One region of the Aromatoleum bremense genome, then DNA from elsewhere that is predicted to be linked to it. Evidence: predicted binding sites of a transcription regulator. Region 1 holds the regulator's gene; each other region holds the start of a gene.
What was found. The regulator FNR, encoded in region 1, switches genes on or off when oxygen is low (the NO sensors DNR and NnrR bind a similar motif). The targets are predictions, from matches to a motif close to TTGANCTAGNTCAA.
Positions count from the first base shown of each region.

Region 2: a site for FNR is predicted at 4,678-4,691, ahead of pbN1_RS15760 (thiamine pyrophosphate-dependent enzyme). Genes of this name have one in related genera too.
Region 3: a site for FNR is predicted at 6,770-6,783, ahead of pbN1_RS18665 (NosR/NirI family protein). Genes of this name have one in related genera too.

Region 1 covers NZ_CP059467.1:527,697-537,961, reverse strand. Annotated here, with positions in the region: gene pbN1_RS02420 (PHA/PHB synthase family protein) at 12-1,649, shown strand; gene pbN1_RS02415 (Crp/Fnr family transcriptional regulator) at 1,785-2,474, opposite strand; gene pbN1_RS02410 (NnrS family protein) at 2,583-3,806, shown strand; gene pbN1_RS02405 (SirB2 family protein) at 3,813-4,208, shown strand; gene pbN1_RS02400 (hemerythrin domain-containing protein) at 4,208-4,759, shown strand; gene fnr (fumarate/nitrate reduction transcriptional regulator Fnr) at 4,766-5,506, opposite strand; gene hemN (oxygen-independent coproporphyrinogen III oxidase) at 5,632-7,023, shown strand; gene pbN1_RS02385 (sulfite exporter TauE/SafE family protein) at 7,122-7,832, shown strand; gene pbN1_RS02380 (heavy metal translocating P-type ATPase) at 7,972-10,265, shown strand, end outside.
Region 2 covers NZ_CP059467.1:3,366,605-3,376,869, forward strand. Annotated here, with positions in the region: gene pbN1_RS15745 (PAS domain-containing sensor histidine kinase) at 1-2,269, shown strand, start outside; gene pbN1_RS15750 (response regulator transcription factor) at 2,244-2,879, shown strand; gene pbN1_RS15755 (methyl-accepting chemotaxis protein) at 3,002-4,642, shown strand; gene pbN1_RS15760 (thiamine pyrophosphate-dependent enzyme) at 4,750-6,621, shown strand; gene pbN1_RS15765 (indolepyruvate oxidoreductase subunit beta) at 6,627-7,235, shown strand; gene folD (bifunctional methylenetetrahydrofolate dehydrogenase/methenyltetrahydrofolate cyclohydrolase FolD) at 7,298-8,170, shown strand; gene purE (5-(carboxyamino)imidazole ribonucleotide mutase) at 8,175-8,669, shown strand; gene pbN1_RS15780 (5-(carboxyamino)imidazole ribonucleotide synthase) at 8,824-9,984, shown strand; gene pbN1_RS15785 (L-threonylcarbamoyladenylate synthase) at 9,971-10,265, shown strand, end outside.
Region 3 covers NZ_CP059467.1:3,941,535-3,951,799, reverse strand. Annotated here, with positions in the region: gene narJ (nitrate reductase molybdenum cofactor assembly chaperone) at 1-426, shown strand, start outside; gene narI (respiratory nitrate reductase subunit gamma) at 436-1,134, shown strand; gene pbN1_RS18685 (type IV pili methyl-accepting chemotaxis transducer N-terminal domain-containing protein) at 1,255-3,210, shown strand; gene pbN1_RS18680 (response regulator) at 3,203-3,883, shown strand; gene pbN1_RS18675 (hypothetical protein) at 3,981-4,421, shown strand; gene nosZ (TAT-dependent nitrous-oxide reductase) at 4,669-6,621, shown strand; gene pbN1_RS18665 (NosR/NirI family protein) at 6,843-9,017, shown strand; gene pbN1_RS18660 (transcription regulator) at 9,044-9,472, shown strand; gene pbN1_RS18655 (nitrous oxide reductase family maturation protein NosD) at 9,489-10,265, shown strand, end outside.

The DNA.
Region 1 (10,265 bases):
ATCCCCTCGGCATGGCGGCGCCGATCGTGCATGCGCAACTCGCCTGGTTTGCGCATCCGCAGGAACTTGCGGAAAGGATCGCCAGCCTGTCCTCCGATCTTTGGCGTCTGCAGGAGCACTCGTGGCGCCGCGCCGTGGGGCTGGCGAATCCTGATCCGATCAGCCCGAATGCCGACGACGAACGCTTTGCCGACCCGGTATGGACGGACGTGGCGTCCTGGGATCTGGTCAAGGAGTGGTATTTGGCAGTTACCCACCACATGCAGGACATGCTGTACAACACTCCCGGAATGTCCGGCAAGGAAAGTCGCAGGGCTGCATTCTGGTGGCGCCAGTGGATCAATGCGGTTGCGCCGACGAACTTCTATTGGACGAACCCCGTCGCGATGCGCAAGGCCATGCAGACCCGCGGCGCGAGCCTCTTGCGCGGACACGGCATTTTTCTCGGCGATCTGCAGGCGGGGGACGTGCGCATGACCGACCCGCACGATTTCGAGGTCGGCAGGAACCTCGCAGCGACGCCCGGCGCGGTCATCTTCCGCAACGATCTGCTGGAAATCATTCATTACGCGCCGACCCGGGCCAAAGTGCATGCCGAGCCGGTGGTGATCGTCACCCCCTGGATCAACAAGTTCTACATCCTCGATCTGGTGCCGAGGAAAAGCATGGTCCGCTTCCTCCTGGACCAGGGGCTGGATGTGTTCATCACGAGCTGGAAGAACCCGGACGCGGGGATGCGCGACGTGGGGTTCGACCGTTATCTGCAGGACGGCGTGCACGCGATTGTCGAGACGGCCCGGCGCTTTACCGGCGCCGCGCGGGTGCATGCCGTGGGCTACTGCATCGGCGGGACAGCGCTGTCGATGTACATGGCGTGGGCCAATCGGCGTTTCCAGCCGGAAGACGTCCCGGTGGCGGACTGGACGTTGCTGACGACGCTCGTGGATTTTCGCAAACCCGGCGACATCGAAGTTTTCATCGATGAGGGAAGCATTCGCTACCTGACCGCCAGCATGGAGCGCAAGGGGTTTCTGGACGGCAAGGAGATGGCTTCCGCTTTTCGCCTGCTGCGTTCCAACAGTCTCATCTGGCACTACGCTGTCCACGGCTGGCTGTATGGCGAGGCGCCGCCGCCGTTCGACGTGCTGTACTGGAACATGGATACGACGCGGATGCCGTGCGCGATGCACTCCTGGTATTTGCGCGAACTCTACCTGCACAACCGGCTGATCGAGCCGGATGCGCTGGCCATTGCGGGCGAGCCCATCGATCTCGCCCGCATCACGCAGCCGCTGTACGCCGTCGCCGCCGAGGACGACCACATCGCGCCGTGGCACGAGGCCTATCGCGTGAACAACTTCGTCACCGGACCGAAGCGCTATGTGTTGTCGAGTTCGGGGCACATCCTCGGCATCGTCAATCCCCCCGTGACTCCGCCGAAGCGCAAGTACCGTGTCGCCGATGCGCACCGGTCCGACGCCGCGGAAGCGTGGTACGCGAAAGCCGCGGAAGAGGCCGGTAGCTGGTGGACCGACTGGATGAACTGGCTCACGCCGCGGTGCGGAGAGCTGGTCGATGCGCGGGCGGCCGCATCGGATGCATATCCCCGGCTCGCGGACGCGCCCGGAATCTATGTCCTGGAGCGTTGAGCAGGATTCGTCCCGCGGTTTTTCGGTTGCCACGACCTCTTCGCCGGCTTCTTTATGCAATTGACCCGAGTCAAGGTGAGCACTCCGGGCGCTGGGGAGAATGCTTCGGGCCTGCCAGCCCACCAGCTCTTGCGATCAGCCTTGGTATTGGGCGAGGCCGACCGGATCGTGCAGTGCGATGTGTTTGCCGTGGACGGTGATCAGTCCTGCATTCACGAGGTCGTGGAAAATTCGCGAAAGCGTTTCGGGGGTCAGGTTCAGACGCGAGGCAATGACCTGCTTGCTGGTCGGCAGCTGGATGTCGCGAGCGCCGGTGGCGCCGTCCTGCTCGACCTGCTGCAGCAGATAACCGATCACCCGCTGGGTGCTCGAGCGTAACGAATAGATTTCGACGTCCTGGATCATGCTGTGCAACCGGATGGCCATGCCCGCCAGCAATTTGCGTGCAAAACTGGAGTCCTGGTCGATCAGATCCGAGACGACGGCTTGCCCGATGTGCAGGAGGCGGGTGGCCACGAGTCCTTCGGCAAAAACGGGATATGGGCGGTTCAGGAACATCACCGCTTCACCGAAGCTGTGCATCGGGCTGAGGATCTCGACCACCTTCTCGTTGCCCTGGGCCGACGAAACCGCGAGTTTCACCTGCCCGGAAACGACGAAAAAGAAACCATGGACCGGGTCGCCGCGCTGGAACAGGACTTCACCTTTTTCCAGCGTGCGTTCCCGGGTGTAGCGGGCAACCCGGTCGATGCCGTCGGCGGAAAGTTCGCTGAAGAACGAAATCTGACGCAGCAGGGTGGGGATGTCGGCAGTGGGGTTGGGCATCTTGGCCTCCAGCGGAAACAACTGGGCATTCTACCGTGTCGGACCCTTGGCCCCGGAATTCCCGGCAGTAACGGCCCGGATAGGAATTCACTGAAGGAACGCAGCACCATGCAGACTCAAACCAAGGCCGCGTCCGCGCCGCCGATTCTTTTCGCAGCGCCGCACCGGGCGATGTTCTTTTCCGGTGGTGTGATGTTGCTCGTGGCCTTCGTGTTGTGGGCATTCGAGCTCGTGAGCCGCGTTGGTGCGGTGGCGCCGCTGGCGTGGACGCTTCCGCCGGGCTGGATGCACGCGTTACTGGTCCTCGCCGGTGTGTTCCCGTTGTTCATGTTCGGTTTTCTCCTCACCGCGATGCCCCGCTGGCAGGGCGCGCAGGACGTGCCCGTGACAGTCTGGCTGCCACCGTGGCGTCTGCTCGTCGCCGGGTGGGCGGTCGCAATCATCGGATTGTGGATTCCCGGCCTGCTCGCGGTCGGCCTGCTGCTGGTGCTGGCCGGGTGGGGCGGCGTTCTGCGGGTGCTGTGGGGTGTGGCATTCAACGACAATCCCGATTCGCTGCACGCCCGACTGGTGACCACGGCGCTCGCGGCAGGTGCCTTCGGAGTGCTCGCCTGGTTCGTTTTCGCGATCACCGGTGACGGCGTCTGGGGGCGTGTGGCCATCGGCCTCGGAGTGTGGTGGTGCCTGCTGCCGGTGTTCTTTACGGTCTGTCACCGCATGATTCCATTTTTTTCCAGCAACATCGTCAAGGATTACGTGGTTGTCCGCCCGCGCTGGGCGCTCGGCATCGTGCTGGGGGCGAGCGTCATCCACGGGGCGCTGGCGATGGCGGGATTCGGCGCGATGACCTGGATCGTCGATGCGCCGGCGGCGGCGACTGCCCTCTGGCTGTCGGTGCAATGGCGCCTGGTCCCGGCGTTGTGCGTGCCGCTGTTGGGGATGCTGCACATCGGTTTCGCGTGGCTCGGGATCGCTTTCCTGCTCTCGACGCTGCAGGGCGTCGCTGCGCTGTTTGGCCAGGCGTGGCTCGGCCTCGCGCCGCTGCACGCGCTGGGCGTCGGATTCTTCGGCTCGGTGCTGCTGGGCATGGTGTCGAGAGTGACCTTGGGACATTCGGGCGGCAAGCTCGTGGCGGACAAGCTGACGTGGTCGCTGTTCCTCGGGCTTGAATTTGTCGTGGTGTTGCGCGTGGCCGGCGAACTGGTGCCGCCCTCGTGGTCGAGCGGCGTGATGCTCGCGGCGGCGCTGGGCTGGGTTGCCGTGTTCGGCCTGTGGGGGGCTCGATATCTGCCCGTTTATCTGCGTCCGCGCAGTGACGGCCGGCCGGGGTGAAATGCGGTGTACGCGGCGATCAAACACCTCCACGTCCTGTGTGCCGTGTTGAGCGGGTCGGGATTTCTCCTGCAGGGGATCTGGATGACGCGGCGCAGCCCGCTGCTCGATCATCGCGTCACCCGCGTTCTGCCGCACGTGATCGATACCTTATTTTTCACCAGCGCGATCACGCTCGCGATGCTGAGCGCGCAGTATCCGTTCGTTGCTCCGTGGGTCACGGCGAAGGTGATCGGGCTGGTCGTCTACGTGGTGCTCGGTTACATCGCGCTGCGGGGCGGCCCGACAATGCGCATACGCGTCTTCGCGCTGGCCTGCGCATTGCTCGTCTTTTCATGGATCGTGTCGGTCGCGTTGACGAAGAATGCGGCTGGCTTTCTTGTTCTTACCGGAGCTTTCTGATGGCTGATTCCCTGATACCCGTTGCTCCCGGCCTGGAGACGCCGCTCGAAATGCTCGAAGCTTGCCACGGACGTCTGCAGGCGCAGCTCGCGACGCTGTCGCGCCTCGCGGCGTGGCTGCCTGAGCATGGCGCCGACCGGCAGGCACAACAGGCGGCGGTCAACGTGATGCGTTACTTCGACCTGGCTGCCGTCAATCACCATCTCGACGAGGAAGACGACCTGTTCCCTGTCCTGCGCGCGCGAGTCGATGGCGGGCGCCGGGAAGCGCTGTACGAGCTGATCGACTGGATCCTGGCGGACCACCAGGAAATGTTCGCTGCGTGGGCGGCAATCCGGGCAAAGCTCGATCCGATCTCCCGCGGCGAGCCGGCGGAACTGTCGGCCGCAGAGGTCGAGCAATTCACCGCTCGTTACCGGCGCCACATGGAGCGCGAAGAGGGCGAACTGCTGCCCTATGCGCGCGAGTTGTTGACGGAGCAGGACATTGCCACCCTGACAGCGACAATGACCGCGCGACGGCGGCAGGACGTGCCGTCGCGCGGTTCCTGATGCCGGTCAGGCCCGCGGCGACGGGTGCTGGATCAGCTTTTTCAGGCCGCCGATATTGAGAATGCGGATGTGCTTCTGCTGGACAGCGATCAGTCCCTCTTCCTGGAACTTCGAGAACGCCCGCGACACGGTCTCCAGCTTCAGTCCCAGGTACGAGCCGATTTCCTCGCGCGTCATCCGCAGGTGGAATTCCGCCGCAGAGAAGCCGCGCGCAGTGAATCGCTGCGACATGTTCAGCAGGAACGCCGCCAGACGTTCTTCCGCGCGCATCGAACCGAGCAGCGTCATGACGCCGTGGTCACGTACGATCTCGCGGCTCATCACCTTGTGGAACTGATGCTGCAGACCTTCGACGACGCGCGACAGCTCTTCGAGCTTGCCGTAAGCGATCACGCACACTTCGCTGTCCTCGAGCGCGATCGCGTTGCACGAATGCAATTCCGTGCTGATGCCGTCGAGCCCGAGCATCTCGCCGGTCATCTGGAAACCGGTGACCTGCTCGCGTCCGTCTTCAAGCAGCACGTCCGTCTTGAACGAACCCGCCCGGATCGCGTAGATCGCCTCGAAAGCGTCGCCCGCACGATACAGGTGATGCTGGCGCTTGATCTTGCGACGCGCTCCGACGAGTTCGTCGAGGCGGTCGATCTCGTTTTCCGACATGCCGAAAGGCAGACACAGCTCGACCAGGTTGCACTGGGAACACGCGACTTTCAGACTGGCTACCGTAATTGGCACCGTGGCCTTCATTTGCACGATAATAATGCCCTCTGTTCAAGTCCGACTTACGATTGCCAAGGAAGTCCGTTGATCCACGTCAACCCCCACGGCGCTGCTTTTTGCGATCGTACGAAACGCACCCGAGCGATACAACCATGACCAGCCAGAACGATCTTGTATTCGACCCGCAGCTGATCCGCCGCTTCGATATCAACGGGCCGCGCTATACGTCGTATCCGACCGCCGATCGCTTCGTCGAAGCCTTCGATGACCGCGCCCTCCGGGACTGGCTTGCCCAGCGTGCGGTGGGCGGGGTGAGCAAACCTCTTTCATTATACTTCCACATCCCATTTTGTAACACGATTTGCTACTACTGCGCGTGTAACAAGATCATCACGAAGGATCATGCTCGTTCCGCCAAGTACCTGAAATATCTGGATAAAGAAATCGGGATGCAGGCCGATGCGCTGGGCGGCAGCCATCAGGTCACCCAGTTGCACCTGGGAGGAGGGACGCCGACTTTCCTTTCCCACGACGAGTTGCGCCAGCTGATGGATTCGGTCCGTTCGCGCTTTACTCTGGTACCGAACGGCGAATATTCGATCGAAGTGGACCCGCGCAAGGTCGACTTCGAAACCGTCAAGCTGCTTGCGGACCTGGGTTTCAACCGCATGAGCGTCGGCGTCCAGGACTTCAACGAGGATGTCCAGGTCGCAGTCAACCGCGTGCAGAGCTTCGACGAAACCAAGCTGGTCATCGACTCGGCCCGGGCGACCGGCTTCAAGTCGATCAGCCTGGATCTGATCTACGGGCTGCCGAAGCAGAACATCATCAGCTTCAATCGCACCCTCGAACAGGTCCTTGCGCTGTCCCCGGACCGCATTTCGCTTTACAGCTATGCGCATCTGCCGGGTCTGTTCAAGCCGCAACGGCGCATTACCGTCGTCGATATGCCCACTTCGGACGCGAAGCTGCAGATCCTGCAACTTGCGATCCGCCGGCTGACCGAAGCGGGCTACGTGTATATCGGCATGGATCACTTCGCGAAGCCGGACGACGAATTGACCGTTGCACAGCGCCAGGGCCGGCTGCACCGGAACTTCCAGGGCTATTCGACGCAGGCCGAATGCGACCTGCTCGCGTTCGGGGTGTCCGCGATCGGCAAGATCGGACCGGTATATTCGCAGAACTTCAAATCGCTCGATGAATATTACGACGCGCTCGATCGCGACGAACTGCCGGTGCTGCGCGGCATCGAGCTGACCGCCGACGACCTGCTGCGCCGTTCGATCATCCAGGCCCTGATGTGTCATTTCGAACTTTCGATCGATTCGATCGAAATCGCGCACCTGATCCAGTTCAACGAATATTTCGCCGATGAATTGCAGGACCTTCGCGCGATGGAAGAGGCCGGGCTTGTCGAGGTTACCGACAAGTGGATCAACGTCATGCCTGCCGGCCGTCTGCTGGTACGCGGCATCGCGATGGTATTCGATCGGTATCTGCGGGCCGACCGGGAACGCGCCCGCTATTCCAAGGTGATCTGACCACACCACGGCCGGAGGCTGGCGGGGGAGTGTTAGAATAGAAGCGTTTTCTGTGCCGCGGGTACCGCGGCACTTTCGCTTGTATTCGGCGCTACCTGATGCCTGAAACCGGTTATATCGCAGTTTTCCTGATCGGCCTGCTTGGCGGAACCCATTGCGTCAGCATGTGCGGGGGGATCGTCGGCGCGATGACCTCGGTGCGGATGCCCGGCGACACGCGTCGGCAATGGCCGATCCATCTCGCCTACAATCTCGGGCGCGTCGCCACCTATACCTTGCTGGGCGCCGTGCTCGGCGCGCTCGGCACGGTCGGCCTGCTGTTCAACGACGTGCTGCCGGTCCAGCTCGGCCTCTACGTGCTGGCGAACCTGATGCTCATCGCGCTCGGCTTGTACCTGACCGGGTTCACGCGTCTATTGACCCCGGTGGAGCGGGTGGGACTGCGGCTGTGGCGGCGGGTCCAGCCCCTGACGCGGCGCTTCCTGCCGGCACGTTCGGCGGCTCAGGCCCTGCCGCTTGGCCTGTTGTGGGGGTTCCTGCCGTGCGGTCTCGTATATAGCGTGCTGACCACTGCGCTCGTCACCGGCTCGGCGGGGCGCGGCGCCGGGCTGATGCTGGCCTTCGGGCTCGGGACGCTGCCGAACCTGATGCTGGCGGGAATGCTCTTCAAGCGGTTCAGGGATGTCACGCGCAACGGCAAGGTTCGCTTCGCCGCCGGTCTGCTGGTGCTCGGGTTCGGAGTATTCGGGCTGTTCAACGCGCCGACGCTCGGGGGCAAGCTATGGAGCGGCGTGGTCTGCGAAGTCTGAATGCAGCCCGTCGGGCGGGCTGTTTCTTTATTGCGATACCGGTTCGTCGATCGGAGTTGCTGCCCGGGATGCGTGCGATAGGTTCGTGGGCCGCTAGACATCCATGGGGCCGCTGATCTTCGACATGTGGAGTCGACCAATGAACAATCCCGTGATGGATCCGCGCCACGCTGCAATCGAACTGCCGGTGTCGGGCATGACCTGCGCCGCCTGCGCGGCACGGATCGAGAAAGTGCTGAACCGCATGCCGGGCGTTAGTGCGAACGTGAATCTCGCGGCCGAAAAAGCGCGCGTTAACTTCTCCGGCGCCGAGGCAGGGCCGGCCGATGTCGTCGCGGCGATCCGCAAGGCGGGTTTCGATGTTCCGGCGGCGGCGCTCGAACTGGCGATTTCGGGCATGACCTGTGCCGCGTGCGCCTCGCGGCTGGAAAAGGTCCTCAATCGGCTGCCGGGCGTCGAGGCGGCGGTCAATTTCGCGACCGAACGCGCGACCGTGCGTTACCAGCCCGGCCTGGTAACGACCGAGACGCTGAAGGATGCCGTGCAGCGTGCCGGTTTTGTTGCGGCGGAAACCGGGCTTGCGGGCCGGGAGCAGGTGCGTTTGCGGCAGGCTGCGGCGTGGAAAGCCGAGCTGCGCCGATTCTGGATCGCTGCGCTGCTGACGCTGCCACTCGCCGCCCAGATGCCGGCGATGTTCGGCGGCGGCTGGGCGGCCGAGGCGCACCACGAGTTCCTGCCGCGCTGGCTGCAACTGATGCTCGCGACGCCGGTGCAGTTCTGGATCGGGGCGCGCTTTTACCGCGGCGCATGGTCCTCGGTGCGAGGAGGCGGCGCGAACATGGACGTGCTGGTCGTGCTCGGCACGAGCATGGCCTGGAGCTACAGCGCAATCGTCACGCTGTTCGGACGCCATGACCTGCACGTGTATTACGAAGCATCCGCGATGATCATCACGCTGATTCTGCTCGGCAAGCTGCTGGAGGCGCGCGCGAAGGCCCGCACCACCGCTGCGCTCGATGCGCTGCTGCGCCTGCAGCCCAGGGTCGCGCATGTCGAACGCGACGGCGACCTGGTCGCGGTCCCGGTCGACAGCCTGAAGCCAGCGGATCTGTTCGTGGTGCGGCCGGGGGATGCCGTGCCGGTCGATGGTGAGGTCGTGTCCGGAGCGTCGGCGCTCAACGAGGCGATGCTGACCGGCGAGAGCATGCCGATCGACAAACGGCCCGGTGACAAGGTGTTCGCCGCGACCCTCAACGGGGAAGGCGTGTTGCGCTGCCGGGCGACCGGCGTCGGCGCCCACACGCTGCTCGCCGGCATTATCCGCATGGTCGAGCAGGCTCAGGGCTCGAAAGCGCCGGTGCAGCGCCTCGCGGACCGCATCGCGGCGGTGTTCGTGCCGGTGGTGGTCGGCATCGCCGCCGTCACGTTCGTCTCGTGGTGGTGGCTCGGCGGGGACTTTGCGCAGGCGCTGATCAGCGCGGTCGCCGTGCTCGTGATCGCATGCCCGTGCGCGCTGGGTCTCGCGACGCCGACCGCGATCATGGTCGGGACCGGGCAGGGCGCGCGCGCGGGCATGCTGGTAAAGAATGCCGAAGCGCTCGAACTGGCCGAGAAAATCCGCGTGCTGGTGGTCGACAAGACGGGTACGCTGACCGAGGGCACGCCGGCGGTCAGCGATGCCGTGCCGGCCGAGGGATGGGACCGGGCCGGCCTGCTCGGGATCGCGGCGGCGCTGGAGCAGACCAGCGCGCACCCGATCGCCGCGGCGATCGTCGCCGAGGCGCGGGCGACGGGAGCCACGATTGCGTCGGCACGGGACAGCGTCGCCGAGCCGGGCAAGGGACTGTCGGGCCGGGTCGATGGACGGGACGTCGTGCTCGGCACCCCCGCTTTCCTCGCCGAGCGCGGCATCGATATGTCGGGCGCCCCCTGGGAAACCCTCGCGGCGGCTGGCAAGACGATGGTCGCGGTCGCCGTCGCCGGTCGTTACGCCGGCGTGATCGGGGTTGCCGATCGCGTGCGGCAGGATTCGGCGAGCGCCGTGGCGCGATTGAAGGCGCGCGGGCTGCGGGTCGTGATGCTTACCGGCGATCACGCCGCGACGGCGGCGGCGATCGCTCGCGAAACCGGCATTGACGACTGGCAGGCAGGCGTGATGCCGGCAGACAAGGCGGCCGTGGTGAAGGCTTTCGCGCAAGGCGGCGAACGGGTCGGGATGGCCGGCGACGGCATCAACGATGCGCCGGCGCTCGCTGCCGCCGATGTGTCGTTCGCGATCGGGGTCGGGGCGGACGTGGCGGTCGAAGCGGCCGACATCACGCTGGTGAGGAACAGCCTGCACGGTGTCGCCGACGCGATCGACCTGTCGCGCACGACGTTGTCGAAGATCCGGCAGAACCTCTTTTTCGCGTTCATCTACAACATACTCGGCAT
Region 2 (10,265 bases), 1.5 Mb from region 1:
ACCGAGCTACGGCGCGCCCTACGCAAATCCGCGTGACAAGGTGGTGCTCGAAGTCTATGTCCCGGTGCGGCGCGGGCGCGAATTCCTCGGTGCGGTGGTCGGCGTGTATTCGATCGACCGCATGGTGCGCCACCTCGTGCCGAGCTGGTTCGCCGAGAAATACCGGCTCGCGCTGATCAGCGACAAGGGCGAGAGCCTCGCGGTCAATTCGGGCGTGCGCGATCTCGACGAGAGTGTGTCATACCAGATCCCGCTCGATCCGCCGGGCAACGGGCTGACGTTGCGGGCCACCGCATTCCGCACCGGCAGCCGGCTGCCCCAGGCCTTGCCGACGGCGATGATCCTCGGCCTGTCGGTGATCGTGCTGTGGAGCCTGTGGCTGCTGCGCACCCACGTGCAGCGTCGCGTACAGGTCGAGAAGGAGCGCGACCGCCTCTTCAACCTGTCGCTCGACCTGCTGTGCATCGTCGGCCTCGATGGCGTGTTCCGCCGCGCGAACCCCGCGTTCGAGCGGATTCTGGGCTACGCGCCGGACGACCTGCCCGGCCACCCGCTGCTCGATCTGGTGCACCCCGACGACGTCTCGGATACCGTCGAGCAGATGCGCCGGCTCGCGGGCGGCGAGCCGGTGAGCCTGGAGAACCGTTGCCGCTGCATCGACGGCAGCTTCAAGTGGCTGGCGTGGAGCATCAACCCGGTGCGCGAGGAGAAGCTCGTCTATGCCGTCGCGCACGACATCACCGGCCGCAAGGCGGGCGAAGATGCGCTGCGCGCCGAGTCGTCGTTCCGCAAGGCGATGGAGGAGTCGGTCGTCACCGGGATGCGGGCGATCGATCTCAACGGGCGCATCATCTATGTGAACCCCGCGTTTTGCCGCCTGGTCGGTTTCGAGCCCGACGAGCTCATCGGCGCGTCGCGGCCGTTTCCGTACTGGCCGCCCGAAGACCTGCAGCTGTGCAGCGACAACCTCGACCTCACGCTGCTCGGGCAGGCGCCGCGGGCGGGCTTCGAGATGCGCATCCGGCGCAAGAACGGCGAACGCCTCGACGCGCGCTTCTACCTGTCGCCGCTGATCGACAACAGCGGCACGCAGACTGGCTGGATGGCCTCGGTGACCGACATCACCGAGCCGAAGCGCATCCGCGCGGCGCTCGAAGCCGCACACGAGCGCTTCGAGGCGGTGCTCGACGGGCTCGAAGCGGCGGTGTTCGTCGCCGACGCGGGCACCGACGAAATCCTGTTCGCGAACCGCGCATTCAAGAACATCCACGGTTTCGACGCCGTCGGGCGGACGGTGCGTGGCGTCGCGGTGCCGCAGCCCGAGCGCGGCGACTACCGGCTCGATCCACGCGCCCTCAAGCCGGCCGACGTGCCGCGCGAGCTGTTCGACGGCGAACTGCAGCATCCGCTGTCGGGGCGCTGGTACCACGTGCGCGAGCGCGCGACCCGCTGGGTCGACGGCCGCGTGGTGCGCATGGGGATCGCCACCGACATCACCGAGCGCAAGCAGACCGCCGAGATCTCGCGCCAGCAGGCCGAGCGCCTGCAGCGCACGTCGCGCCTGATCACGATGGGCGAGATGGCGTCGACACTCGCGCACGAACTCAACCAGCCGCTGGCGGCGATCGCGAACTATTGCATGGGCTGCGTGACGCGCATCCAGTCGGGGAATGTCCGCGGCGAAGACCTGCTGGCGGCGATGCAGAAGGCGAGCTTCCAGGCCGAGCGGGCCGGCAAGATCATCCGCCGCGTGCGCGAGTTCGTGAAGAAGAGCGAGCCGCGTCGCAGCGCGGTGCAGATTTCCGAAGTGCTCGATGACGCGGTCGGGTTCGCCGAGATCGACGCCAAACGGATGAGCTCGCGCATCGTCGCGGACGTCGCGGCCGGACTGCCGGCGGTGTTCGCCGACCGCATCATGATCGAGCAGGTGGTGCTGAACCTGGTCAAGAACGGCATCGATTCGATGGCCGAGCTGCCGCGCGACGAACGCGTGCTGGTCGTGCGCGCGCGCGCGCTCGGACCGAGCGCCGTCGAAGTGTCGGTCATCGACCGCGGCCACGGCATCGGCGAGGACGACCGTGCACGCCTCTTCACGCCGTTTTACACGACCAAGGCCGAAGGCATGGGGATGGGGCTGAACATCTGCCGTTCGATCATCGAGTTCCACGATGGACGCCTGGTGGTCGACTCGAACCCGGATGGCGGTACCATCTTCTCCTTTACGCTGCCTACGGAGGTTGCCAGTGAGCGAGTCGTCCGGCGTGCCTGACCAGAACATCTACATCGTCGATGACGACGAGGCACTGCGCGATTCACTCGTGTGGCTGCTCGAATCGAGCGGTTACCACGCGATCGCATTCGAATCGGCGGAGCAATTTCTCGGCGCATACCAGCCGGCGATGACCGGCTGCCTGGTGCTCGACGTGCGCATGCCGGGCATGAGCGGTTTCGAACTGTTCGAGGAGCTGCGCCGACAGCGTTCGACGCTGCCGGTGATCTTCATCACCGGGCACGGCGACGTGCCGATGGCGGTGTCGGCGGTCAAGAAAGGCGCGGTCGATTTCATCGAGAAGCCGTTCGGCGACCGCGACATGCTCGGGCTGATCGAACGGTGTCTCGCCGCCGAACAGGAAAGCCGCGGCAAGCGCCGGCTCGAAGCCGACACTGCGCGCCGGCTCGGCAGCCTGACCCAGCGCGAACGCGAAGTGCTCGACCTGATCATCGCCGGCAAGCTCAACAAGCAGATCGCCGACGTCCTCGGCATCAGCATCAAGACCGTCGAAGTGCATCGCGCAAGGGTGATGGAGAAGATGGGCGCCCACTCGCTCGCCAAACTGGTCCGGCACGTCATTTCCGCCGAGCCGGACGCGGCGCCCTGAGCGGTTTCACTCCCGGGAAGCCGCCGGCAGGCCGGCGCGGGCGGCGCCGCCTAAAGTTTCGCTGCGCCAGTCCGATAAGAACCCCATCGGTTTCCGCTTCAATATTTCCCCCGGGGTGTTTCGTGCCAAGTTTTTTTCGTCTGAAAGTGGGCACTCGCCTGCGTCTCATCGTCCTGATCGCGTTCGGGCTGTTCGCCGTGGTCATGTGGCAGTCGCTCAGCTCTCTTGGCCAGGTGATGCTCGACGAACGCAAGAGCAGCACCCGGCACGCGGTCGAGTCGGCGCACGGCGTGCTCGAGCATTTCCAGCGGCGCGAGCTTGCCGGCGAGATGACCCGCGACGAGGCACAGGCCGCGGCGATGGCCGTCGTGAAGAACATGCGTTACGGCGACGGGGAGTATTTCATCATCCTCGACATGCATCCGCGCATGCTGATGCATCCGGTCAAGCCCGAGCTCGATGGCATGGACCAGCGGGAGTTTGCCGATCCGAACGGAAAGCGCATGTCCGTCGAGTTCGTCGAAGTCGTGAAAAAATCCGGCGCCGGTTACGTCGACTACGTATGGCAGAAGGCGGGCAGGAGCGATCCGCAGCCGAAGGTCACCTACGTGCAGGGGTTCGCGCCGTGGGGCTGGATGATTGGCAGCGGCGTGTATGTCAACGATGTCGATGAGACCTTCTGGCAGCACACGCGCTACACCTTCGCCCTTGGCGCCCTTGCGGCGCTGCTGGTGATCCTGCTGTCGTGGCGCATCGGGCGCGGAATCCTGCGCCAGCTCGGCGGCGAGCCGTCGGACCTGCAGCAGGTGGCCGGGCAGATCGCCGAGCGCGACCTGACTTCGCACGTCAAGGTCGCGGCGGGCGATACGCGCAGCATCACGTATGCGATGGAGCAGATGCAGTCGCGCCTTGCCGAGGTGATCCGGCGGGTGCGCGACAACGCCCGCGACGTGACGGCGGCGGTGCGCGAAGCGGCCGACACCGGGCGCTCGATCCACGAAGCGTCGATGCGCCAGTCGGAAGTCGCGGGCGGCACTGCGGCGGCGATCGAGCAGATGGCGGTGAGCATCGCGCATGTGTCGGAGAACGCCGAAGAGGTGTGCGGCAACTCGCAGCGCACGGTGGAAGTCGCGCTGCGCGGCGAAGGGCTTGCGCGCGACGCGTCGGATGGCATCGCCCAGATCTCCGCCACCGTCACCAGCGCTGCGGCGCAGATCCAGGTGCTGCGCGACCGCTCCGGTGAAATCGGCAAGATCGCCAACGTGATCCGCGAGATTTCCGACCAGACGAACCTGCTCGCCCTGAACGCCGCGATCGAGGCCGCGCGGGCCGGCGAACAGGGACGCGGCTTCGCGGTCGTCGCCGACGAGGTGCGCAAGCTCGCCGAGCGCACCGGCGCAGCGACGACGCAGATCTCGCAGGTCATCGTCTCGGTGCAGGCGGAAACCGAAAGTGCGGTTGCCAGCATCGAGCAGATCGTATCGAAGGTTGATTCGGGCGCGCGCCTGTCCAAACAGGCCGCTGACGCGCTGCACGAGATTCGCGAGGGTGCACGGGACACGCTGGTGCGCCTGGAGGAAGTGGTGTCATCGATGAAGGAGTTGTCGTCGGCGAGCAACAGCGTCGCGACGAACATGCAGGAAGTCGCCGAGGTCGCCGAGCGCAGCAGCGCCGAGATCCGCGGCAGCAACGAGTCGACGGCGCGACTCAGGCACAGCGCCGAAGCGCTGGAGCAGCTGACGACCGGATTCCGCATCGGCTGAGTTTTTCGTGTCCGGCCGCGGCAACGTTGCGCCGCTTGATCTGGATCAACGGAGTAAAGTCGACCGATCGGTAAGCTTTGCGCTCCACAATCCCCGGGGTCGATCCGATGTCTGCGTCCCAGCCCGTGCCGGCAGCGGCCCGGCTTTTCCTGTCCGGTAACGAAGCGGTGGCGCGTGCAGTGTGGGAGGCCGGCACGCGTGTTGCGGCCGCCTATCCCGGCACCCCGTCGACCGAAATTCTCGAGGTGCTGGCGAAGTACCCCGACCTGTACACCGAATGGTCGGTCAATGAGAAGGTCGCGCTCGAAGTCGCGCTCGGTGCGTCGATGGTCGGCGCGCGCGCGTTCTGCGCGATGAAGCACGTCGGCCTGAATGTGGCGTCCGACGCGCTGATGACGATGACCGTGACCGGCACCGAGGGCGGGCTCGTGATCGCCGTCGCCGACGACGTCGGCATGTCGTCGTCGCAGAACGAGCAGGACTCGCGCTACTGGGGACGCTTCGCGCATCTGCCGGTGCTCGAGCCGGCCGACTCGCAGGAGGCCTATGCGATGACGCGTGCGGCGTTCGCGCTGTCCGAGCGCTTCCGCACGCCGGTGATCCTGCGCCTGACCACGCGCATCTGCCACGTCAAGGGTGTCGTCGTCGCCGGCGAGCGCGAGGCGGTCGAGCCCGGTGGCTTCACGAAGGACCCGCGCCGCTGGGTGATGGTGCCGGGCAACGCGAAGCCGCGTCTGCCGCTGATGTTCGAACGTGAAGCCGCGGTGCGCGCGGAGGCCGAGAATTCACCGTTGAACTTCCGCGTCGACGGCAGCGACCGGCGCATCGGCTTCGTCACGTCCGGCCCGGCGTTCATGCACGTGCGCGAGGCTTTCCCCGACGCGCCGGTGTTCAAGCTGGGTCTCTCCTGTCCGCCGCCGATTGAAAGCCTGCGAGAATTCGCCGCCACCGTTGATAGCCTGCTGGTCGTCGAGGAGACCGAGCCGCTGCTCGAAACCGAGCTCAAGGCCGCCGGCATCGCATGCCACGGCAAGGATGTGCTGCCGCGTACCGGCGAACTCGCGCCCGACGCGCTGCACCTCGGCGTCGCCCGGTTGCGCGGCGAAGTCGTCGCCGAGCCCGAGCACGTCGTGCCGCAGCAAGTGTTCCCGCGTCCGCCGACGATGTGCGTCGCGTGTCCGCATCTCGGCGTCTATTACACGCTGTCGCAGATGCGCAACGTGATGATCGCCGGCGACATCGGCTGCTACACGCTCGGCGCCGGCCATCCGTGGAACGCGCTCGATTCCTGCATCTCGATGGGTGCGTCGATGGGCACCGCGCTCGGCATGGACAAGGGCCGCGGCAAGGTCGACGCGAACAAGAAGGTCGTCGCAGTGATCGGCGACTCGACCTTCATGCACATGGGCATGCAGGGCCTGCTCGACATCACGTGGAACCGCGGCAACGTCACGGTGCTGCTGCTCGACAACCGCGCCGTCGGCATGACCGGCGGGCAGGACAACCCCGGCAGCGGGCGCGACCTCCACGGCGAGGAAACCACGCGCGTCGATTTCGCCAAGCTGTGCGAGGCGCTCGGCGTGAAGAAGGAGCGCATCCGCGTCCTCGATCCCTACCAGCTGCCGGTGCTGTTCAAGGCGCTGCGCGAAGAGACGAAGATCGAGGAGCCGTCGGTCATCATCACCGATCGCCCGTGCGTGCTGATCGACCATTACGTGCCGACGAAGCCGTACCTGGTGAAGGAGGATCGCTGCACCGGCTGCGGCAATTGCGTCGATGTCGGCTGCCCGGCGATCCACGTGATCCGTCGCGACAAGGAGGTCAAGGCGTCCGGCAAGGAAGTCGACCTGTCGTTCGTGCGCATCGACACCTCGGCCTGCACCGGCTGCGGTCTATGCGTGCAGCCGTGCGCGCCCGAGGCGATCATCCACGCCGAGCCCGTGCAACCGCTGCAGCCGATGCAGTTCGTCAGGAAATGAGCGACATGTCGAAAGTCACCAACATTCTCGTGTGCGGCGTCGGCGGGCAGGGCGTCATGACGGCGACCGAAATCCTCGCCGAAGCGGCGATCTCGCTCGGTTTCGACGTCAAGAAAACCGAAGTCGCCGGCATGAGCCAGCGCGGCGGCGTCGTCACGTCGCACCTGCGCTTCGGCCCCGAAGTGCTGTCGCCGCAGATTCTTCCCGGCGAGGCCGACATGCTGATCGGCTTCGAGTCGGCCGAAGCGCTGCGCTGGGGTCACATGCTGCGCCCCGGCGGGGTGGCGCTCGTCAACAGCGGACGCATCGTGCCGCCGGTCGTCAATATCGGGCTGTTCGACTATCCCGAGCAACCGGTCGCGCAGATGTGCGAACTCGGCCTGCGGGTGCACGACTTCGACGCGACGGCGCTCGCGGTGCAGCTCGGCAACATCCGGCTCGGCAATACCGTGATGCTCGGTGCGAGTTCGGACTGGCTGCCGTTCCCGGCGGAAGTGTTGCGCGACGCGGTGCTGGCGCGCTTCGGCAGCCGCAAACCGAAGCTCGTCGACGTCAATCGCGAGGCGTTCGAGGCCGGCCGGCGGGCGGTAGCGGGAGAAACGCTCGCCGCGTGAGCGTCGCACGCGCACAAGCCCCTGATCGTGCGATAAAATCGCCGGTTTTTGGGATAACGACGATGACCGCTCGCATTCTTGACGGCAACGCCCTTTCCGCACGCGTCCGCGGCGAACTCGCCGAGCGCGCCGCTGCGCTTGCCGCCCGGGGCGTGCAGCCGTGTCTCGCGGTGCTCCTGGTCGGCGCGAATCCCGCGTCGGCAGTGTATGTCCGCAACAAGGTTGCCGCGTGCGAGAAAGCGGGCATCCGTTCGCTGCGCTTCGATTTCGCCGCCGATGTCGATGCTGCCGAAGTCATGGCGAAGATCGCCGACCTCAACGCCGACCCGGCCGTGCATGGCATCCTCGTGCAGCTGCCGTTGCCGAAGCAGTTCAATGAAGCCGAAGTCCTCGAGGCGATCCGCGTCGAAAAGGACGTCGACGGTTTCCACGCCGAGAACGTCGGCCGCCTGTCGCAGGGCCAGGAAGCGTTCCTGCCCTGCACACCGCACGGCGTCATGAAGATGCTCGAAGCCGGGGACGTGCCGGTGCAGGGCGCCGAGGCAGTCGTCATCGGCCGCTCGAACATCGTCGGCAAGCCGATGGCGATGCTGCTGACCAACGCCGGCGCGACCGTCACCGTCACCCACTCGAAGACGCGCGACCTGGCGTTCCACACCCGCCGCGCCGACATCCTCGTCGCCGCGATCGGCAAGCCGCGCTTCGTCACCGGCGACATGATCAAGCCGGGCGCCGTCGTCATCGACGTCGGCATCAACCGGCTGACCGAAGGCCCGGATGCCGGCAAGCTGTGCGGCGACGTCGACTTCGAGTCGGCAAAGGAGGTCGCGTCGCTGATCACGCCGGTGCCGGGCGGCGTCGGCCCGATGACGATCACGATGCTGCTCGCGAACACCGTCGAGTCGGCCGAGCGCGTCGCGCGCAGCAAAGGTTGAGACGATGAGCGACAAACCCCTCGTCGGGATCATCATGGGCTCGAGTTCCGACTGGCCGACGATGCAGGCGGCGGCGAAGATGCTCGCCGAATTCGACGTGCCGTACGAGGCCCGCGTGGTGTCCGCCCACCGCACGCCCGACCTGATGTTCGTCTATGCCGACAGCGCGCGCGAACGCGGCCTCAAGGCGATCATCGCCGGCGCAGGCGGCGCGGCACACCTGCCCGGCATGGTCGCGGCGAAGACGACGCTGCCCGTGCTCGGCGTGCCGGTGCAGTCGAAGGCGTTGTCTGGGCAGGATTCGCTGCTGTCGATCGTGCAGATGCCGAAGGGCATCCCGGTCGCGACTTTCGCGATCGGTGAAGCCGGTGCGGCAAATGCGGCGCTTTTCGCGGTCGCGCTGCTCGCCAACGAGGACGCCGCGCTCGCCGAAAAACTCGCTGCGTTCCGCGCCCGCCAGACGCAGGCGGTGCTCGACATGACCCTGGACCAGGTATGACAGCCCCCACGCTTGCGGCGATAGCATTTGCGCGCAGGGCCGGCTTTGCACAGCCGGCCCGTTCCGCGGGAGCGGAGCAGTGCTCCGCGAATTCCCCGCTCCGCCCCCCCGGGGGGGCGAACGCCCTTCTTGGGACGGCCCGGCGGAGGGCGCGATGATCCTCCCCCCCGCAACCCTCGGCATGCTCGGTGGCGGCCAACTCGGCCGCTTCTTCGTTTCTGCCGCCCACGAAATGGGTTACCACGTGTGGGTGCTCGATCCGGACCCGCACAGCCCGGCCGGTCTGATCGCCGACCGCCACCTCGTCACGGCTTACGATGACTACGCCGCACTCGACGAACTCGCCGCGGCCTGTGCCGGGGTGACGACCGAGTTCGAAAACGTCCCGGCCGCGACGCTCGATTACCTCGCCAAATTTCTTCCGGTGCACCCTTCCGCGAGCGCCGTGGCGGTGTGCCAGAATCGCATTGCAGAGAAGACTTTTCTCGCCGACAACAGCCTGCCGCACGGCCCGTTCGCAGTCGTCCGCAGCGAGGCCGAGGTCCGCGATGCTGGTACCAGCCTGTTCCCCGCTGTCCTCAAGATCGCGCGCTTCGGCTACGACGGCAAGGGGCAAGCGCGTGTCGCGAACCGTGATGAAGCCTTGCACGCGTTCCACCAGTTCGGCGGCGAAGCCTGCGTGCTCGAGAAGATGCTGGACCTCGACTGCGAATTGTCGGTCGTCCTCGCGCGCGACGAGGCGGGCAATGTGCGCTCTTTCGACCCGTCCGAAAACCGCCACCGCCACGGCATTCTCGACATCACCATCGCGCCGGCCGGGGTCGCCCCGGCACTCATCGCGCAAGCCCGCGAGGTCGCCGGACAAATCGCCGGGAAGCTCGGCTATGTCGGCACGCTCGGCGTCGAGTTTTTCGTCTGCCGCGGCGCACTTTACGTGAACGAGATGGCGCCGCGCCCGCACAACAGCGGCCATCACACGATCGATGCCTGCGTCACCAGCCAGTACGAACAGCAGGTGAGGGCGCTGTGCGGGCTGCCGCTCGGCGAGCCGCGCGCGCACAGCGCCGCGGTGATGGTGAATCTGCTCGGTGAGCTCTGGTACGACGGCGCGCATGCGGGCGGCACGTACCGCGAGCCGGATTGGTCCGTGCTCCACGCGGTGCCCAATCTCCGACTGCACCTGTACGCGAAGCATCACGCGCGCGCAGGACGAAAAATGGGGCATTTCACCGTGATCGGCGACGGCGCCGAAAAAGCGCTGGCCGTGGCGCTGCAGGCGCGCACGGCGATCGGCATACGCGATGAGGAGCGCTGACGTCGCTCCAGCGGTCCCGGACGACGAGATCCGCCGCGCCGCCGAGTTGCTGCGCGCGGGCGAACTCATCGGGATGCCGACCGAGACGGTCTACGGGCTCGCCGCCGATGCGCTCAATGTTGCCGCGGTCGGCAGGATCTTCGCCGCGAAAGGCCGCCCCGCCGACCACCCGCTGATCGTCCACCTGCCCGACGCCGGTCATCTGGCGCGCTGGGCGCGCGAGATTCCGGACGACGCCTTCGCGCTCGCCCGCGCATTCTGGCCCGGGCCGCTGACACTGA
Region 3 (10,265 bases), 960 kb from region 1:
GAAAACGTCCTCGACGCCGACGAAGCGGGCCAGGTTGCGGAATTCATCACCGCGATGCTTGCTGCCGAGCCGCTCGAACTGCAGGGCAACTATGTCCAGTGCTTCGATCTCACCGCCGAGCACAGCCTGCACCTGACCCACCACCTGTTCGGCGAGGAGAAGACGCGCGGACCCGCCCTGATCGATCTGGGCGAGTTCTACCGCAGCTACGGGCTGAAGGTCGACGAGAAGGAACTGCCGGACTACCTGCCGGTGATGCTCGAGTTCGTATCGACGATCGGGCTCGACGAGGCGCGGGTGTTCCTCGCCGACGTCGCGAAGGTGCTGAAAGTGCTCGCCGACAACCTGGAAAAATCCGGCAGCGATCACGCGAAGCTGGTCCGGATCATCGAGAAACAGGGCAGCCTCGCTCGCCTGGCCGCCTGAGGAGATACCATGAATCTGCAAAACTTCTTTTTCGGGGTGTACCCCTACATCGCGCTGACGGTGTTCATTGTCGGAAGCTGGATCCGTTACGACAACGAGCAATACACGTGGAAGACCGACTCGTCGCTGCTGCTGTCCAAGCGCTACATGTGGGTCGCGAGCAACCTGTTCCACGTCGGCATCCTGGCCATCTTCGGCGGCCATTTCGCCGGCCTGGTGCTGCCCCATGCGATGTGGATCGCGCTCGGCTTCTCCGATCTCGACCACCAGTGGCTCGCGATCGTCGCCGGCAGCGTGTTCGGCACGATGTGCCTGATCGGCGGCAGCATCCTATGGTTGCGCCGCATGTTCAACGCGCGCGTGCGTGCGGCGAGCCGTACGATGGACGTCTTCATCATCACTTGGCTGATGATCACGCTGCTGCTGGGCTTGTCCACGCTGCCGACCTCGATCGGCCATGCGAACCATGGCAACCCGGGCGTGATGCTGGCGCTGTCGGGCTGGGTGCAGAGCGTGCTGACGCTCAATCCGCAGCCGGCGCTGCTCGATAACGTCGAACCGGTGTTCCGCCTGCACATGTTCTTCGGCATGACGGTCTTCCTGCTGTTCCCGTTCTCGCGCCTCGTCCATATCTGGACCGCGCCGATCAACTATCTGGGTCGTGCCTACCAGATCGTGCGGACCAAGCGGCAGGTCAAGGCAGCCTGAATCCAGACAGTCTGGCTCTAAGTCGAAAGTAGTACCGGGCAGCACATTTTTGTGCTGCCCGCTCTTGCTCGAGAAGGACTTGCATCGTAGTCTGCTAGCCTTCTTTCGCAATGAGCGTTCATGCTGCGTCTGCGCAACAGTCTGGCCACCAAGATCACCGGCATTCTGCTGGTGTTTTTTCTCGTCGCACTCACCGCGATCGGCCTGACGCTGTTCATCTCCTGGCAACTCGAAGGGGCTGCCGCCGCGATCAACGATGCCGGCAGTCTGCGGATGCGAGCCTATCGCATCGACCACCTGCTGGCGCGCGGCTCGGCCGCGACCTCGAACGATCAGGTCGCCTTTGCCGCTTCCCTGAAATCTGAACTCGACGACTTCGAACGGGTGCTCGGCGAACTTCGCCGCGGCGACCCGCACCGGCCGCTTTTCATTCCGCGCGACAACGACATTCCCGCGGACCTCGACGACATGGCTGAATTCTGGTCATTGCATCTGCGCCCGGTGCTTACCGATCTGATTACCGTACCCGACCCCGTGCGCCGCCGCGCGGGTCTGCCCGAATTCGATCGCACCGTCAAAAACTTCGTCGCCGGGATCAACGAAGTCGTGCTCAAGATGGAGCGCAGCTACGCCCGCAATACCGATATCCTGCGCGCCTCGCAAGTGTCCCTGATCGCGCTGGCGATCATCGGTACGCTGGTTTTGATCCGTTTCTTTTTCGTGCTGGTGATCCAGCCGGTGTGCGAACTGCAGGACGGCATGAAGCGCATGGAGGAGGAGGATTTCAACGCCCGCGTACCGGTGCTCGCGAGCGATGAATTCGGCGAACTGTCGGAAGGCTTCAACCGCATGGCGGTCCACCTGCAGGGGCTCTACGCCACGCTCGGAGAGCGGGTCGCGGCAAAGACGCGCAGCCTTGAGGAAAAGAACCGCGAACTCGAAATCCTCTACGATATCGGCGCTTTTCTGCGTGAGCCCAATGACGTGGACAGCCTCTGCCGGGGCTTTTTGCGGCGCGTCCAGGGGACGTTCGGGGCCGCTGCGAGTTCGGTGCGCTTGCTCGACAGCGGCTCCGAGAATCTCTGCCTGACCGTGCACAACGGACTCGACCGCGATTTCATCGAACGCGAGGCGGTGCTCCAATGCGGCGAATGCCTGTGCGGCGAAGCGGTGAGGCGCGGGACATCACTGGTGTCCGAATTGAGCGCCCCGGATCCGTCCCTGACGCTGTGGGTATGCCGGCGGGCGGGTTTCCAGGTCATCACGGCCACGGCGGTTACCGCGAACAAACAGACCCTCGGCATCTACAATTTATATTTCGCCGACGCCCGGTCCCTTTCCGACTCCGACCGGCTGCTGCTCGAAACGCTGGGCCAGCAGTTGGGCATCGCGATCGAGAATCAGCGCCTGCAGGCGAGCGGGCGCGAACTGGCCGTGTCGGAGGAGCGCAACCTGCTCGCGCGCGAACTGCACGATTCGATTGCACAAGGTCTCGCCTTCATGAACTTGCAAGTGCAGATGCTGGAGGACGCGCTCGACCGCAATGAGGCCGGCCAAGCGCGCGACACGCTGGCGATGCTGCGCCAGGGCGTGCAGGAGAGCTATGACGACGTGCGCGAACTGCTGGTGCATTTCCGCACGCGCGTCGAAAAACAGGACTTGGGCCTGGCGATCACCGCGACCCTGCGACGCCTGGCCGAACAGACCGGCATCGCTACCGACCTCGACGTGCTGGGTGATGCGGCTCCGCTCGATGCGGAAGCCGAGACCCAGGTTCTCTATATCGTTCAGGAAGCGCTGTCGAACGTGCGCAAGCACGCGAATGCCCGATCCGTGAAAGTGGTGATCCGCCGCGGCGTCGACGGACTTTCGGTGGTCGTTCGCGACGACGGCGTCGGTTTCGATGAAACCGACCGCAGCACCGCGGCGCAGGAAGCCCACATCGGGCTCGAAATCATGAGGGAGCGGACGCTGCGCATCGGCGGGCGATTCTCGATACGTTCCGCACGCGGCAAAGGCACCGAAATCCGCGTCGAACTTTCCCGCACCAAAAAGGAAAGCCTCATCGATGCCTGATCCGATCCGCGTTCTCCTGGTCGACGACCACGCCCTTTTCCGCAGCGGTATCAAGTCGCTGCTGCAGCGCCATGCGGAGTTCGAAATCGTCGGCGAGGCCGGAGACGGCATGGAGGGGGTCAAGCGCGCCGGCCAACTCAAGCCCGATGTCGTGCTGCTCGACCTGCACATGCCCGGCCTGTCGGGGCGTGACGCCGCCGCGATGATGGCGGAAGAGTCGCCGGGTTCGCACGTCCTGATGCTCACGGTGTCGGAAGATGCCGAGGATCTCATCGAAACCTTGCGCGCGGGAGCCTGCGGCTATCTTCTCAAGAATATCGAGGCCGACGCGCTGATCGCGGCCATCAACAAGGCAGCCGCGGGCGAATCCGTGATCTCGCCGCAGATGATGGGGAAACTTCTGAAAGGCGTACGCGGCGAACTGCCGCCGAAAACCGCGGTCCAGACGGTGGTCGCATCGGAACTCAACAAGCTGTCCCCGCGCGAGCGCGAAATCCTCACTTTCATTGCGCGCGGGCAAAGCAACAAGGAAATCGCGCGCCAGCTCGAATTGGCTGAAAGTACCGTCAAGATCCACGTACAGAACATCCTGCGCAAACTCAACCTGACGAGTCGCGTGCAGGCCGCGGTTTTTGCCGTTGAACAGGGAATCGTGCAGGATTCCGAGGGCTGATGCGCAGTTGACGGAGAATCGATTGGAAACATCAGGCCCTTCACGTCTCACTATATTCGGTCGCGCGGTACTCCCTTTTGCGTTGATTCCGCCCTTCATGATCGTCTTGGCGATGCGCGATCACCCCGGGATCTACCGCGTGAACCCGGCGTCGTCGAATTGGGAATGGGCTGCGCTGCTGGTTTTTGCCGCCGAAATAGCCTCGGTCCACCTCTTCGCCGGAATGTTGCGTCTCACGACTCCCGTCGACAAACCGCGTCCGGCGCCCGGACAGGCTTACCTGATCGCCGCGCGCGCTGCGTCCCCGCTCTGGGCGTCGGCAATCGTCCTTGCGATTCCAAGCCTCGCCGCACTCGTCGCGGTGCATCTGCTCGCACATTTCGTCGCGCTGCGCACCCTTTATCGCGATATCCGCAGGGAGCTGCAAATCGGGGGCGATCTCGAGGCGCTGCACGTGACATACATGGTATACAGCGTCGCCGTGGTCCTCTGGATACCGCTCATGGTGATGATTTTCGTCTCCGTTGCACAAGCGTGAATTCCGATGGGTCGCGCCCGGTCAGGCGGCAGCAACGCCCACCCATACCCTGCCGAGCGCGGGCAAATTCTGCATCACCGGCGTCCTTGTCCTCGATCAAGGAACTCATTAGACACCTTCATTAGTACGTCGCACGAAGGAATATGACGTTTGTTGTAACAGCATGTTACTGTGCGCTCTGCCACTCTCCCGGCAAGAGAGCAGGCCTCAGCGAATATTGATCATCTTGTAGAACGGAGTCGACCACATGAGCCAGGATCAAAACCAGGATCAAAAGCTTGACGGCCAGCCGGACCCCGGCCGTCGAAAATTCCTCAATACCGCAGCATTTACCGGTCTTGCCGGGGCCGGGCTAGCGGTCGGACTGTCCGCGTGCAAACAGGAGCAGGCGCCGTCCGCCGCGCCCGCGGCTGCGGCGCCTGCCGAAGCCGCGCCTGCCCACGAGGTCGGCAAGTATGAAGTCGCGCCTGGTCAGCTCGATACCTATTATTCATTCTCGAGTGGCGGCCACTCGGGCGACGTGCGCATCTACGGTCTGCCGTCCGGGCGCCAGCTGAAAAGCATCCCGGTGTTCAACATGGACTGCATGGTCGGCTGGGGCATCACCAACGAATCGAAGGCGATCATCGGCACCAAGCCCGACGGCAGCGTGAAGTATCGGACCGGCGACACCCACCACGTGCACCCGTCGTATACCGACGGCACCTATGACGGCAAATACCTCTGGGTGAACGACAAGATCCACGGTCGGCTCGCCCGCGTGCGTCTTGACACGATGGAGTGCGACAAGATCACCGAGTTGCCAAACGTCCAGGGCTTTCACGGCACGTTCCCTGACAAGCGCGACCCGGTCGATCCCGCGATCAACCACACCACGCGCGTCTTCTGCGGCACGGAATTTTCGATTCCGCTGCCGAACGACGGGCACGGCCTCGACGACGTCGCCGCATACCGTTCGGTGTTTTCATGCGTCGACGCGGAATCGATGGAAGTACGCTGGCAGGTGCTGATCGACGGTAACTGCGACCTCGTCGCCGGTTCGTACGACGGCAAGCTTGCCTGCACGAACCAGTACAACATCGAAATGGGTGTCCACTACGAAGAAACGATGGCCGCCGAGTGGGATGCGTGCCTGTTCTTCAACATCGCGCGCATCGAGGAAGCAGTCAAGGCGGGGAAAGTCACCTACATCGGCGATTCCAAGGTCCCCGTGGTCGACGGCCTGAGGGCGTCGAACGCCGATCCGAAGACCGCGCTGACCTGCTACGTGCCGATTCCGAAGAACCCGCATGGTGTCAATATCAGCCCGGACGGAAAATACTACGCCTGCTCGGGCAAGCTTTCTCCGACAGCGACCGTGATCTCCCATGAGCAGATCCTGAAATGGTTTGAGGGCGGCGTGAAGGAAGCGCGCGAATGCGTCGTCGCCGAGCCGGAAATCGGCCTTGGCCCGCTGCACACCGGTTTCGACAACAAGGGCAATGCGTACACCACGCTGTTCCTTGACAGCCAGATCGTCAAGTGGAACGTCGAAGCAGCGATCAAGTCGTATCAAGGCGACAAGACCGCTACTCCGGTCGTCGACCGGATCGATGTGCACTACCAGCCGGGCCACGGCTTCACGTCGATGGGCGAGACCAAAGAGGCGGACGGCAAGTACTTCATCTCGGACAACAAGTTCTCCAAGGACCGCTTCCTGCCGGTCGGTCCGCTGCATCCGGAAACGGCACAGATGATCGACATCAGCGGCGACAAGATGATGCTGGTCGCCGACCATTCGGTGACGTCCGAACCACACGATTCGATCGTCATCCGGCGCGACATCATCAAGACGCGCCAGGTGTACACCCTCGACGAATTCCCGAACGCGGTGAAGGATCCGAAGGAATCCGGCGTGTTCCGCGAAGGCAAGAAAGTCACGGTCAAGCTGACGAGCCAGGCGCCCGCTTACAGCCTGCGCGAATTCAGGGTCAAGAAGGGTGACGAAGTGACGATCATCCTGACCAACCACGACAAGGTCGAGGACTTGACTCACGGCTTCGCCATCCCGAAGCACGACATCAATTTCGTCGTCAGCCCGCAGGAAACGAAGTCGGTCACGTTCATCGCCGACAAGCCCGGCGTGTACTGGTGCTACTGCACCCACTTCTGTCACGCGCTGCATCTGGAAATGCGCAGCCGCATGATCGTCGAGGCGTAAGCTTTCCGATCTTGCATGACCTGCCGGAGACTCGTCGTCTCCGGCAGTATCAATACTCCCACACGTCTGAACCGGAAGCGCGCTGGTGCTCGAGACCCCCGAACGAGCGTTGTTTTTCCTGGTATTTCAGCAGTCGTTAATTTATTAATTGACCAGGAACAATTACACAGGGAATAGGGTTTTTTACACTGCGCCCTAAACCCCTCCAAACGGTAAGCATCATGAAATTCCCCGCTGTATTTCGTAGCATCCTGCTGTCCCTCGCCCTGGTCCTGCCTGCATCCGTCGCCCTCGCCGACGCGTATGAGGCGAACCTTCCGGACGAACTCGGCACTTCGCCCAAGATGTGCGACTACGTGCCCTGTGCGGAAGTGTTGCCGGGCGCGACGTCCTTCTCGGAACGCAAGGGACAGCCGCCGTACGTCGAGGGTTACGCTGAAGAAAACGGCCAGAAGCGCAAGATCGGCTACGTGATGCTGTCGACCGACATCACCGATACCCCCGCGTACTCCGGCAAACCGGTCGTCACGCTGATTGGCATGGACACCGCGGGTCGCTTTACCGGCGTGAAGGTGCTGAAGCATTCCGAACCGATCCTCCTGCTCGGGATTCCGGAATCGGCACTGATCGGCTTCAACCAGCAATACCTCGGCAAGTTCGTCGGCGACAACATCGAGATCGGCCAGTCCCGTCCAGAGGAGAACCTCATCGGCCTCGACGCGATCTCCGGCGCGACGGTCACCGTGATCGCCCAGAACCAGGTGATGATGACCTCCGGGACGAACGTCGCCCGCCAGGTCGGCATCCTCAAGCCGACGGTGCGCGAACCGGCGAAGTTCGTCCAAACCGGCGTCAAGCCCGACTGGACGAAGCTGGTGAATGAAGGCAGCGTCCAACGCCTCGTCGTGACTCCGGAACAGGTCGGACTGCCGCGCGGCGGCAAGCCGTTCATCGATCTCTGGTTCGGGTACCTCAATCAGCCGGACGTCGGCCGCGCCGTTCTCGGCGACGGCCCGTGGCGCAGCCTGATGAGCCGCCTGAAGGAAGGCGAGCACGCACTGTTCGTGATTCGTGCCGGGGGGATCGAATCCTTCAAGGGCTCGGGTTTCGTCCGGGGCGGCATCTACGATCGCGTCCAGGTCCGCCAGGGCGCGGACTCCTTCACGTTCCGCGACCTCGACGCGGTCAATCTTTACGGTCTCGAAGCGGCCGGCGCACCGGCATTCAACGAGTCGTCGATTTTCATCATCCGCTCGAAAGCTTTCTCCGCAGCCTACCCGTGGAAATTCGTGTTCCTCGGCAACCGCGTCGACCGTGCGACCGGCACGCGCAGCTTTGTGAACTTCGACTCCGAATACTGGCTGCCGGAAATCTACCTCGAAGGCGGCCGCCCCGAAGTCATCAAGCCCGATGCGCCGTGGGTCCGCGTGTGGAAGGCGCGCGCCATCGAAATCGGCCTGTTTGCGGCGCTGCTGGTCGCCGTCGGCACGCTCTACGGGTTCCGCGACCGCCTCACCCGTCGTGCCAGCCGCAACAACAAGTGGCCGGTCAACATCTTCAAGTACAGCGCCTGGCTCATCAGCATCGGCTTTGTCGGATTCGGCCTGCTCGCGCAACCGTCGATCACGCAGGTGCTGACATGGTTCCACGCCCTGCTGTTCCAATGGACGTGGGAATTGTTCCTCACCGATCCGTTCATCTTCCTGTTCTGGATCTTCATCATCGTGACGGTGTTCATGTGGGGACGCGGGCTGTTCTGTGGCTGGCTGTGCCCGTTCGGTTCGCTGTCGGAATTGCTGTACAAGGTCGGCGGCGCGGTGGGGCTCAAGCGCTTCCAGTTCCACCTGTCGCGGAAGTGGCATGACCGTCTGAAGTGGGTGAAGTACGGAGTGTTTTTCAGCCTGCTCGCCGTGTCCTTCTTCTCGATGGGGCTCGCCGAGAAGCTCGCCGAAATCGAACCGTTCAAGACGACCTTCCTTGTCGGAATGTTCAACCGCAGCTGGCCCTATACGCTCTTCGCGGCCGGCCTGCTCGGCCTGTCGATTTTCACCGAGCGCCCCTTCTGCAAGTACCTGTGCCCGCTCGGCGCATCGCTCGCGATGCCGTCGACGTTCCGCTGGTTCGGCCTCGACCGCAAGCAGGAATGCAGCGGCTGCAAGGCCTGCGCGGTGGGCTGCGGCTCGCTGGCGATCGACGCGAATGGACGCATCGATCACCGCGAATGCCTGCACTGCCTCGATTGCATGGTGCTCTATACGGATTGCCATGCGTGTCCGCCGCTGTCGCAGGAACGCAAGCGCCGTACCAAGGCCGGCTTGCCGCTGACCCCGATCGGCACCGACGGTTACTATATTCCGATCAAGCCGGTGTCCGCCGACAAGGCGCAAGCGGCCTGATCGCTGCAAGATGTGGAGAGTCCGAAATGGTTAATCCGACAATGCCCACCGATCCCGCCAAGCCGCCTTACGCGGACCATGAAGGCGTGATCGGCCACCTTGCCGCAGAAATATGGGATCACCTCTGGCCGTGGAGCCGCGCCGGTTTCCAGCAGCAGCGCGCAGTCCAGGCCGCCGGCCTGGCCCTTGCCGTTGCCGCCAGCCTCGTCTGGGTGCTCGCGGCGATGGGCCAGCTTCACGCCGGTGCGGTCATCGGCTGGTGGTTCGGCTGGAGCGTGTTCGAAGTCGTCGTGCGCCTCGGCTCGAAGCCGTACGTCAAGGAAGGGCCGTGGTGGGGGCGGCGCTATCGTGTCGCGAACACGATGGACATGATCTGCTACGTCGGTTTCAAGAACCTCCTGATCGGCGCGGCTCTCTTCATTGCGCTGAAGTCGCTCGGCCTGCCTGTGCTGTGAGCCGGCCAAGAGTGCAATGAAGCTGCTTTTCGGAGCCCGCGCCGCGGCGCGGCTGGCACTGCTCGCGCTGTTCCTCGGCGGCTCGGCGCATGCGGCAACCTGGAAACTCATGCCGGGAGAACCGGTGCAGCCGGCAATCGACCGCGCTGCCGCGGGCGACACGATCACCCTCGCCCGCGGCCATTACCCAGGCGGACTGCGGATCGACAAGCCGCTCACGCTGCGCGGCATCGACCGCCCCACGCTCGACGCGGGCGGGGTCGGGGACGTCATCCGCATCACCGCACCGGACGTGACGATCGAAGGCCTCATCCTGTCGAACTCCGGGGACAAACTGGGCGAACAGAACGCGGGCATCTATATGAAAGCGGGCGCCGAGCGCGCGGTGGTGCGTAACTGCGACCTCACGTACAACCTGTTCGGAGTGTGGATCGAGGGCGTCAAGGACGTCGTGATCGAGGGGAACGTGATCACCGGCAAGCGCGATTACCGGTCCGCGAGCCGCGGCAACGGCATCCAGCTCTACAACACGACCGGGGCGAGAATCCGCAACAACCACGTCAGCTTCGTCCGCGACGGCATCTATGTCGACGTCTCCCACCATGCGGAATTCGTCGGCAATCGCATCCACGACGTCCGCTACGGGACGCATTACATGAATTCGAACGACAACCGCTGGGAGGACAACGAGTCCTATCACAACCGCGGCGGACTCGCGCTGATGATGGCGCGCCGGCAGATCGTCCGGAACAACCGCGCGTGGGGCAATTCCGACCACGGTATCATGCTGCGC